DNA from 2 places in the Brevibacillus jepli genome. Region 1 is predicted to be linked to the other one. Evidence: riboswitches for the same ligand, from Rfam matches in the RefSeq annotation. Region 1 holds a riboswitch; the other holds the start of a gene.
What was found. Region 1 has a riboswitch for S-adenosylmethionine ahead of AB1L17_RS10980 (sugar ABC transporter substrate-binding protein). Riboswitches for the same ligand answer to the same signal wherever they lie in the genome.

Region 1 (5,544 bases):
TTACGAATCTAAGCGTTTCGTTTTCTGCGCAGCTGATAATACGTCACAGCCAGTGCAAGCGCCAATACCGTTCCTTTAATGATATCGTAAGCGTAATACGGCAGATTGAGCATCGTCATGCCGTTGAGCAATACCCCAATCAGAATCGCTCCGACAAATGTACCGAACACGTTTGGCTTCCCTGCCCCAAAAACGGAGAAGCCCACGAAAGCAGCCGCTACCGCATCCATCAGCATAGAGCCCCCGCTATTCACTTGGCCAGTACCAATCCGCGCCGCCAAAAGCATCCCGCCCAAGCCTGCAAAAAGAGCAGAGAGCACATAAGCCAAGGTACGATAGCGATTCACGGGAATCCCCGACAGACGGGCTGCTTCCAAATTACCGCCTGTCATGTACAGCATCCGCCCCTGTCTCGTATAGGTCAAATAAACATGCGTAATCGCGACGAGCAAAAAGGTCAAAATGACAGGTACCGGAACGGAGAGAATTTCTCCTTGGCCCAGCCAGAGGAACCACTCCTGGAATTTGCCCGGAGCCTGCGTGCCGTCTTGCATCGGCATGTTGGCGTAGATGGAATACCCTTGGGAATACGTCATATGAATGCCGTTTACGATGTAGAGCATTGCCAGTGTCGCGAGCAAATCAGGAATGCGGATTTTTACGACGAGAAAAGCATTGACCAGCCCGACGAGCAAGCTGAGTACAATCGGTACAACCAATGTCGTGAAGATTCCTTGCTCATACCAAACCATCATGGAAGCAGAGACGACCGTGGTCAACGAAACCGTCGAGCCCACAGACAGGTCAAAGCCCCCGACAATTAGCGAGAACGTAACACCAATCGCAACAAACGTCACAATCGAGATGGACCGTAGAATGTCCGTCAAGTTGTCGTACGTGAAGAAATACGGGTTGGTCAGACTGAATAACAACATGACAATGACAATGACTGCAACCGTTCCGTATTTGTATACAAAATCAAAAAGGCTAAACTTTTTATCTGCCACGTTACTCACCTCCGCTTGCGTAGTACATAATCAGTTCTTGCGTTGCTTCCTCGCGACTCAGTTCCTTCACGATCTTACCCTCAAACATGACGAGAATCCGGTCTGCAATCCCGATGACCTCCTGAAACTCGCAGGAGAAATACAGGACGCCCTTCTTCTGCTCCGCCAGCCTTCCGATCAGGCGGTAAATATCGCTTTTTGCGCCAATATCCACACCTTTTGTCGGCTCATCAAACATGAAGATGTCCGAGTTCGTATCTAACCATTTTCCGATCGCGACTTTTTGCTGGTTTCCGCCGCTGAGAAAACCGACCAGCTGCTTGATATCGGCTGTTTTCACACCAAGACGCTGCACGAGCTCTCTTGCGTTCGCCGTTTCCGCCCCTCTTTTGATGAAACCTAGCAAGGATTTCTTTTTCAACGAGGCGACAGACAGGTTGTTCTGCACGGACTCCTCTACAAAAATCCCTTCCTTACGCCTCTCCTCCGGGACGAGCACGATGCCTGAATCAACGGCGTCTTTGGGCGAGCGTAGTTGGATTCGTACGTCATGTAGTCGGATCGCACCAGCCTTTGCCTCATCCGCACCAAAGAGCAATCGGGCGAGCTCAGTCTTCCCTGCTCCGACCAGACCGACGACACCCACGATCTCTCCCGCGCGTACTTTCAAATCGACCCCACGCACTTTGCCACCAGCAACTCCGGACACTTCCAAAATCGTCTCGCCAATCGGCACCGCAAGCTTCGGGAACTCCTCGTCGAAGCTTTTGCCCAGCATGTTCGCGATCACTTCGTCCATATTCGTCGCAGTCGTCTCTGAGGTCACGACATGCTGACCATCGCGCATAATCGTGATCCGATCACAGATTTCAAAAATTTCCGGCAGCCTGTGGGAAATGTAAATGATGCCGACGCCTGCTTTTTTCAGCTGTGCAATGATTTGGAACAGTCGCTCGCTCTCCTTGGTGCTCAACGGCGCAGTCGGTTCATCGAAAATAACGTACTTGGCTTTTTGTACGGTAGCCCGTGCGATCAAAATCAATTGCTTTTCCGAAAGCGTACATTCTTCGACCAGCATCCTCACCGGAATGGAGAAGCCGAAGCTTTGTAAAATCTGCTCCGACTCGTTGTACAAGCTCTGCCAGTTGATCAGTCCTTTGGTTTTCGCCTGGACAATTTGACCCGCCAGTATGTTTTCGGCGACGCTCAAATACGGGATCAAGGCGGTGTCCACTTCCTGATACACACATTGGATGCCCAATGCTTTGGCGTCCTGCGGAGATTGGATCGTCACAGTCTGGCCATCGATGGTGATCGTGCCGCCATCTGCCTGATACGCTCCCGTGAGAATTTTCATCAGGGTGCTTTTTCCTGCGCCATTGGCACCGAGCAGTGCATGAACCTCTCCTGCGCGCACCTCAAAATCGACGGATCGCAGGGCAGGAACCCCGGAAAACTGCTTCGTCATCCCTTTCATTTGCAATGTGGACATTTTTCACACCTCCTGTATAAGGAAAAATCCCGTTGATAGATACGAATCAACGGGAACAGCCAATTTTGACGCGCTTACTTACCCCACTCTTTTACGTATTGGGACAGGTCGCCCATCGTTACTTTTTTATCCTTCGGCAGGTCTTCCTGTTTCACCAGCACTGGATTCAGCTTCACGTTGTCTGGCACTTGCTCGCCTTTGATTTTTTGGAACACGGTTTGGGCATGAATGCGCCCGATATTGGATGGGTCTACCGCTGCTGTCGCAGTCCACGGAGAGTTTTCCGCCTGAATCATTTGCAGATCCTCATCGCTCAAATCGATGGAGTATACTTTGATTTCCGTACGGCCTGCTTGCTGGATGGCACGAGTTGCCCCTTTGGCAAATTCATCCCAAGCTGCCCATACTGCTGTGATGTCGCCTTTGTTCGGGTATTTTTTCAAGATGGCTTCCATCTGTGTTTGCGTATCGAGTGCCGTATTGTTGGTCGCAGAACCGAATGCGGCGATTTCTTTTATATCTGGGTACTTCTTCTGGAAAGCTTCATACGTGACTTGGCGTTTTTCCATTGGCGCAAAGCCCGCTACCCATATTTTTACGATGTTGCCTTTGCCGTTCGTATCTGCAGCCAGCTTCTCCAGGCTCAGCTCAGCCAATTTGTTGTCATCCTGCGCCACAACTGGCACGCCCGGAATGTTGATGTCTGTATCAAACAGGACGACCGGAATTTTTCTATCCACAGCTTTTTGTGTACCCTGCTGCAAGGCTTCTGCCGTACCATGGTCGATCAGAATGCCATCAAATTTTTGATTCACGGCCGCATCGAGGTTGGACGCCATTTTTGCCAGATCGGTATCTGCATTAAAAACGGTCAGCTCGCCGCCGTTTTTCTCGACCTCTGTCTTCACACCATTGATGTATTGGGCAGAGAATGTCCCTACATTTTGACGCATGATGAGTGCGATTCTCTTCGCCTTCTCCCCCGAAGCGCCTTCGGTCGTACTTCCGGTTCCTGTTGCTGCTCCGCCACCGCATGCCGTTACGAGAACTGACGCAGCCAATACAAGTGAAGTAATCAGCCCTAGTTTCTTTTTCATTTTGATGTTCCCCCTTTTTCTTTTCAAAATCCTCGTAGAAGAAGCGCATTTCCAGTCCAAGCGCCTCTGGAGCCCGCCCCAGCGCAGGAAAAAATGGCGGGGAATTTCAGCTTCACTTATGGGCTACTTCCTTGAAACTTCTACGTTTGAAGCGCTCCCGCCATTTTTTCCTGAGCGGACAGTCAATCCCACAGCAGGGCGTAGGCCGAAGCGTAGACTGGAAATGCGCTTCTTCCCCACTTCCCCACGTTAGCTACGCAAAAAATCCTCTTCCACAGAGAAAGAGGACAAAAATCGACAAGATTCTCGCCTCTTATCTGTCAGGTATTTCTACCTGTTGGAGTTAGCACCTTGGCTCGAAAGAATCATCATCTCTCGCGCTAGGTTGCCGGGCTTCATAGGGCCATTCCCTCAGCCTTCTCTTGATAAGAGTAGTGTTTATTTTCAAAACGTTTGTATTAGTATATACAGAATATAATCCGGGCATTACCCATCTGTCAACTAGGTTATACAAAGAATTTCTAGATATTTATTCCAATTCTCACTGTAAATACGAGAGGGATTTTGTTGTGTCTTGTCGAATTATCGTAGATTGATACAAGCCTAGCAAATTTTTGCGATGGGGATGCTACATGAGTCTATTAAAAGAAGTCATTCTGCAATGGTTTTTTGCGATTATTCCTTTTGTGTTTTTCAACATTTATTACCGCGACAAAATGAGGAACTACAGCCGTTCGTTTATCATCATTACCAGTTCTGCCTGCATGATTCTTGCGATGACCTTTGCCCCGAGCGTTACTAACGGCATGATTTTTGATATACGGCATGTCATCATCCTGTTCGGACTGGTTTATGGCGGTATTGAGGTTGCCTTGCTCCTTCTGATCGAAGCCTTGGTTTATCGGTATTATCTAGGCGGCCAAGGAACATGGGTTGCGATGCTGATCCTTGCCGTAAATTTTTTGTTGGCACTCTTAATTTACAAGCACTACAAAGCCAGTTATCGGAAAACACTGTATCTTTTTATGACGAGTGCGATTTTTTCCAGTGTTGCTTTGGGGATTACTTATTACTTTTTCCCGACCTATGTATCACAAAATCTCGTCTACTATACAGTTCTCATTCCCATTCAAAACTTTTTCGGGCTCTGGCTATTAATGTCGCTTTTCAGCAAATGCGTTTCGGATAAGGAGCTGTTCATCCGCCACGCGCAAAATGAAAAAATCCAGACGATGAGCCACGTTGCCGCCTCGCTCGCACACGAGGTACGAAATCCGTTGACAGCAGTCAAAGGCTTCTTGAAATTGATACAGGAATCTCCGGAAAATTTGGTAAAAGTCGATCAATACATTCGCATCAGTCTGGACGAAATCCAACGGACAGAAGCCATCTTGACCGAGTACCTTGCGATTTCCAAGCCGCTCAAGGAACGGCATGAGCTGATTAATGTTTGCGAGCTTTTGCATGCCATTCGTGAAGTGATGCTCCCGTTTGCCAATATGTATAACGTAGAGCTGGAGCTGCAAGCCTTTGAGAAACCCGTGAAGATCAAGGCCAACCCAGACGAGTTCAAGCAGGTGCTCGTGAATTTCATCAAAAATGCAATCGAGGCCTGCTCAGATATTTCGGACGGAAAAGTTACCCTCGGCTTGCTCATTGAGCGAAACAAAGCACTGTTGGTCATCAAGGATAACGGTGTCGGCATGGATGCAGGACAGATCAGCCGTCTCGGTACCATTTACTTTTCTACGAAATCGAGTGGGACCGGTCTTGGACTGACTTATTCCTACCATGTCATCCATGCGATTGGTGGATCCGTTAATGTATCAAGCAAACCACGAGTAGGGACCAAGTTCACCATTATGCTCCCGTATAAGGCACAGTAACTGCATGCAGGTTTTGCAGTGGAACTGTGCCTTTTTCCGTTTATACAAAACAAAACACCAGG
Region 2 (5,544 bases), on a different contig from region 1:
GATACACAAGAGACAGCCAGACCACTCGTGGGGAACCAAATCAGCGTAACAGGTAATTTTCACGATGAGGGGGATCCGGATTGGTTTTCCTACTACGTTCGTGAATACGGGTATTTAGATATCTCTGTTAGCCCTGATAACAAGCGGGTGGATATGCTTCTGGGTCTTGGTAAACAAGAGCCTGGGAAAAAAACAGTAGTCTGGGATCCTGAATACGATAATGGAACGAAAGACAATCCGACTGAGCGTGTCCAAAAAGAAGTGTCACCGGGTAAGTATTTCATCCGTGTGAGTGAGTATTCGCGGAATGCGGTGAATGGTAATTACCAGCTGGATCTTGGGTATACGCCAGTAAGAAAAGACCTGAATGAGCCGAATGACACCTATCAGAAAGCGTCTCCGCTAAGCGGCGGGACCGTGATGACAGGGACATTCCCGACGGCAACAGATTCTGACTGGTTCCACTTTACTGTTAATAACGAATCGTATGTGACGTTTCGAGCTCCGTACATTCCTGTCGACAGTGGCTTTCGATTCGCACTCTACAGTGATCGAAACATGAACTACGCGCTTGCTTCGACAAATGAAGTAGCGGAGCTGTCCAGTAGAGGACATGACATTATCGGTTTGCGTTTGCAACCAGGAAAATATTATGTTCGACTCAATAGCGGTAGTCCGTTCAAATACGAATCGTACCGCATGACGGTAACCCAGCAGAAATTGCTAGCAGGCTATCGCGACATTTCGGACCACTGGGCGCGCTCGGAGATCGTCCGCCTCAGCTCTCGCGGTATTGTAAATGGGTTTAACGACGCGTCGTTCAAGCCCAATCAGGCAGTGACCCGCGCGGAGTTTGCGACGATGCTGCTCAAGGCCATGCGTGCTACGGGGTCTAAGGTAGCGACAACCTACACAGGCAAAACGACCTTTCGAGACATGTCAAAACGCCACTGGGCTTATAATAACCTGGGGGTAGCCTATCAATTAGGAATTTTGAAAGGGTACCCGAAAAATGAAATGAAGCCGGATCAGCAGATCTCGCGAGCAGAGATGGCTGTTATGATCGCGCGTGCACGCAATGTTTTGCTGTACAACCGCAATCATTCGAATTATCAGGATGTGCCAACGAGCCACTGGGCTTCACCAGCCATTGAAGCTTTGACATCTAGAAATTGGGTAAGCGGGTATGGCTCTAGCTTTAAACCAAATGGAAGGGCAACACGTGCTGAAGTCGTGGTCTTGCTTTCCAAAGCCTATCAATTGTAAGCAATCTTTGCCTATTGACACCATAGAAAAAAACAATTATTCTATATTCCGTAATGGATACTCTTATCCAGAGCAGGCGGAGGGACTGGCCCTATGAAGCCCGGCAACCGATCTCGAGCGGTGCTAACCAGCAGAACGGACATCTGTTCTGGCCGATAAGAGGATGAAGGAAGCAAAAAACGCTCAAACCTTTTCCTCCCAAAAGATGGAAAAGGTTTTTTATTTGCGTTTACGTAGATAAAATCCTGACTCGGCTACCACACTATTTGTATGAGGTCAAAGGAGGTATTTTCTCATGGCTTTGCAAAAAGGTCGTCGTCTGTTTACATCCGAATCTGTAACCGAAGGACATCCGGATAAAATTTGTGACCAAATTTCCGACTCCATCTTGGATGCGATCCTGTCCAAAGATCCAAACGCTCGCGTTGCTTGCGAAACTTCCGTAACTACCGGTTTGGTTCTCGTAGCAGGTGAAATCACTACAAACACATACGTAGACATCCAAAAGCTCGTTCGTGAAACCATTCGTGAAATCGGTTATGACCGTGCGAAATTCGGTTTTGACGCTGACACTTGCGGTGTTATTACTGCAATTGGCGAGCAGTCCGCTGACATTGCACTTGGTGTAGACCAAGCATTGGAAGCACGCGAAGGTAAAATGACTGACGCGCAGATCGAAGCAATTGGTGCTGGTGACCAAGGTTTGATGTTTGGTTTTGCTTGCAATGAAACACCTGAGCTGATGCCACTTCCGATCAGCATGTCTCACCAATTGGCTCGTCGTCTGACTGAAGTACGTAAAAACGGTACGCTTGCTTACCTCCGTCCTGACGGAAAAACACAAGTAACCGTTGAGTACGATGGCGACAAACCAGTTCGTATTGACACAATCGTTATTTCTACCCAACATGCTCCTGAAACGACTTTGGAGCAAATCAAGCAAGATCTGGTTGAACAAGTAATCAAACCTGTTGTTCCAGCTGAATTGTTGGATGCAGATACCAAATACTTCATTAACCCAACTGGTCGTTTCGTAATTGGCGGACCACAAGGGGATGCTGGCTTGACTGGCCGCAAAATCATCGTAGATACTTACGGCGGTTATGCTCGTCATGGCGGCGGTGCGTTCTCCGGTAAAGATCCAACAAAGGTTGACCGTTCCGGTGCTTACGCAGCTCGTTATGTAGCGAAAAACATCGTAGCTGCTGGCCTCGCAGACAAATGTGAAGTACAAGTTGCTTACGCTATTGGTGTAGCACAACCAGTTTCCATCGCAGTAGATACTTTCGGTACGGGTACGATTTCCGAAGAAGCTCTGGTAACATTGGTTCGCAAACACTTCGACCTTCGTCCTGCTGGTATCATCAAGCAGCTCGACCTGCGTCGTCCTATCTACAAGCAAACAGCGGCATATGGCCACTTCGGACGCAATGACCTGAATGTTCCTTGGGAGCAAACAGACAAAGCAGAAATCCTGAAGCAAGAGGCTGCTCAACTGTAATATTTATGAATGGCATAGAAAGAGCCTGGTATTGCTACTGGGCTCTTTTTCTTTTTTAGGAGCAAAGTCATCCAATTATTGGGCCGTTTGTTGCACAGGAATTGGTAGGACTGTGTCGAATCTCCTAGGGAGGAAGTAGAGGAGGGGTTTTTTTGCCGAACAGAAGGCTCTTCCTGATCGTATTTCTTACTTTTTTGTTGCTTGCAATGGCGATTGGATTATTAGGCGGCTCTATATTGGAAAAAAAGAATACACAAGAAGTGCAACCTTTTCCCCAAGTGGATACGTCTATAAGCATAAGTGAGACAAAAAATGCTGAGCCAAACGTCACACCAACAGAAGAAGCAACGGTTCAAACGAAAAAGTGGTATAACAATCAGGTCGTGGTTTTGACGTACCACCATGTCATGGATCAATCAAATCAGCGGTATGTCATAGCTCCTGATCAATTTGCCCGACATATGAAATTTTTACACGATAACAACCTGAATCCAATTTCGCTGGATGAATTCCTAAGATTTATGGAGACGGGTACCTTACCGACTGAGAATGCTGTTCTGATTACGTTTGACGATGGGTACGAGAGTTATTACACAAAAGCATTTCCAGTCTTACGTACATATGGCTACCCGTCAGTGAACTTCGCGATTGCGGGTCGCTTACGAGATGTAGCCGACCGAAAACGGGAGAATATGACGCCGCCACTTACGCGTCAACAGGTAAACGAAATGATTCATTCGGGACTGGTTTCGATCGGTTCCCACACGTACAGCCTGCATGAAGAGGAAGAACGAAATGAATGGGGCGAGCTGGGGCCGGAAACAGCTCCAGTCTATCTGAAGGACTTGCAGCGTTTAGAGGACGAGCAAGAGTACAGAGACCGCCTCTATGTGGATTTCAGTATATCTCGTGCCAGTTTAAGCGAATGGATGAATCAACAGGTAGAGGCCATCTCGTTGCCTTTTGGTTATACAAGTCCAATCGTACTGGAAACAGCCCGTCAAGCTGGCTACCGCTATGTATTTACATCCAACCGTGGATTCGTGAAAAAGGGAACAGATCCTTTTGCCATTCCACGTAATGACATGGGACTACGAGATGTAGATGAAACGCACCTCCAACAGTTGTTCACGAAAGCTAAAAATGAGTTTGAAGGAGAGCAATCATGAACAAAGCGATAGACATCAGCGTGCTGGACGGGGTGATCAAGCGAACAATTGAAACCGTAGAAACGAGTAAAACCCAAATATTTGATATAGCAGAAAACGCCAGACAGCATGGCAATTCGTTGAAGTTTGATTTACATGAACTTCGACAAGAAATTTCCAAAGTGATTCAAAAAGTCGATGCGCTCGAGCTCGCGTATCGCAAATCGCGGAACAAGCTTGTTCTGGTCAGCCGCAATTTTCATATGTACACGGAGGAAGACATCCGAGTTGCTTATGAAGAGGCGAGCCGTATTCAGGTAGAGCTATCGATTTACCGCGAGCGGGAAAATAATTTAAAGCGCAGAAGAAATGATCTTGAGCGTCAATTGCGTACCTTGGAGGAAACCATCGTCCGTGCGGAAAAGCTGGTTTCTCAAATGGGTGTCGTGCTGGGTTACTTAACAGGTGACTTAAGTAAGATAGGCGAAGCGCTGGAATCGGCTAAGCAGCATCAATTGATGGGCTTAAAGGTGATCCAGGCCCAGGAAGAGGAACGCAAGCGTGTCGCACGCGAGATTCACGACGGCCCAGCCCAATCGATGGCGAATGTCGTGCTGCGTTCGGAAATCGTAGAACGTATGCTGAAAAACGAGCGTATTTTGGAAGCTCAAATGGAACTTCACGAGTTGAAGGAAATGGTCCGTTTGAGCTTGGCAGATGTCAGAAGGATTATTTTTGATTTGCGCCCAATGGCTTTAGATGATTTAGGTTTAGTACCAACCCTGCAAAAATATATCCAAACGTGCGAAGAGCGTATTCAGTCTTCGATCGATCTGGTAGTATTTGGTGTGGAGCCTCCATTGCGCAGCTCGGTAAAGGCTGCAATCTTCCGGTTGGTTCAGGAATGTCTGAACAACGTGGAGAAGCATGCAGGGGCGGCTACAGTCCAGGTGAAGCTGGAATTTGTACAGGATTCGTTAAGCCTTATCGTCAAAGATGATGGGGTCGGATTCGATCTGGAAAAACGCATGGCGAATGGCAACTCTTTTGGACTCTTGGGAATGCGTGAGCGCGTACAGCTCCTGGAGGGCAGTGTCGAGCTTCAATCCGCTCCGGGAGAGGGAACCAAGGTTATATTCCAAATACCGATAAAAATGTGACATGATACGTAAATATGTACTGGGGGATGAACCATGGATAAGAGACAGCAAGAACTCCGCATCGTAATTGTGGATGACCATCAATTGTTCCGCGAAGGCGTCAAACGAATTTTGGAAATGGAAGAAGATTTCAAGGTCGTCGGGGAAGGTGCGGACGGTGGAGAAGCCACAGCATTGGCGGAAGAGCACAAGCCGGACGTCTTGTTGATGGATATTAATATGCCGCATATCAATGGCGTCTCTGCTGCAGAAAATGTCATTACCGTAAGTCCGTCTACTCGAGTGATTATGCTCTCGATTCATGATGATGAAGGCTATGTGTATCGTACACTGCGCTCCGGAGCGTCTGGCTATTTGCTGAAGGAAATGGGGACGAGTGATCTCGTTGACGCTGTCCGTGTAGTTGCAAGTGGAGGCGCATACATACATCCAAAGGTGACGGGCAAGCTGATTGAAGAATTCCGTCGTC

Region 2: it holds a riboswitch for S-adenosylmethionine, as region 1 does, so the genes downstream of both, metK (methionine adenosyltransferase) here and AB1L17_RS10980 (sugar ABC transporter substrate-binding protein) in region 1, are expected to answer to the same signal.

The regions. Positions count from the first base shown of each region.
Region 1 is NZ_JBFEFW010000008.1:140,197-145,740, forward strand. It holds gene AB1L17_RS10970 (ABC transporter permease) at 9-1,007, opposite strand; gene AB1L17_RS10975 (sugar ABC transporter ATP-binding protein) at 1,009-2,499, opposite strand; gene AB1L17_RS10980 (sugar ABC transporter substrate-binding protein) at 2,574-3,596, opposite strand; SAM riboswitch class I at 3,907-4,028, opposite strand; gene AB1L17_RS10985 (ATP-binding protein) at 4,229-5,482, shown strand.
Region 2 is NZ_JBFEFW010000011.1:101,506-107,049, forward strand. It holds gene AB1L17_RS14040 (S8 family peptidase) at 1-1,266, shown strand, start outside; SAM riboswitch class I at 1,327-1,428, shown strand; gene metK (methionine adenosyltransferase) at 1,562-2,767, shown strand; gene AB1L17_RS14050 (polysaccharide deacetylase family protein) at 2,920-3,936, shown strand; gene AB1L17_RS14055 (sensor histidine kinase) at 3,933-5,075, shown strand; gene AB1L17_RS14060 (response regulator) at 5,109-5,544, shown strand, end outside.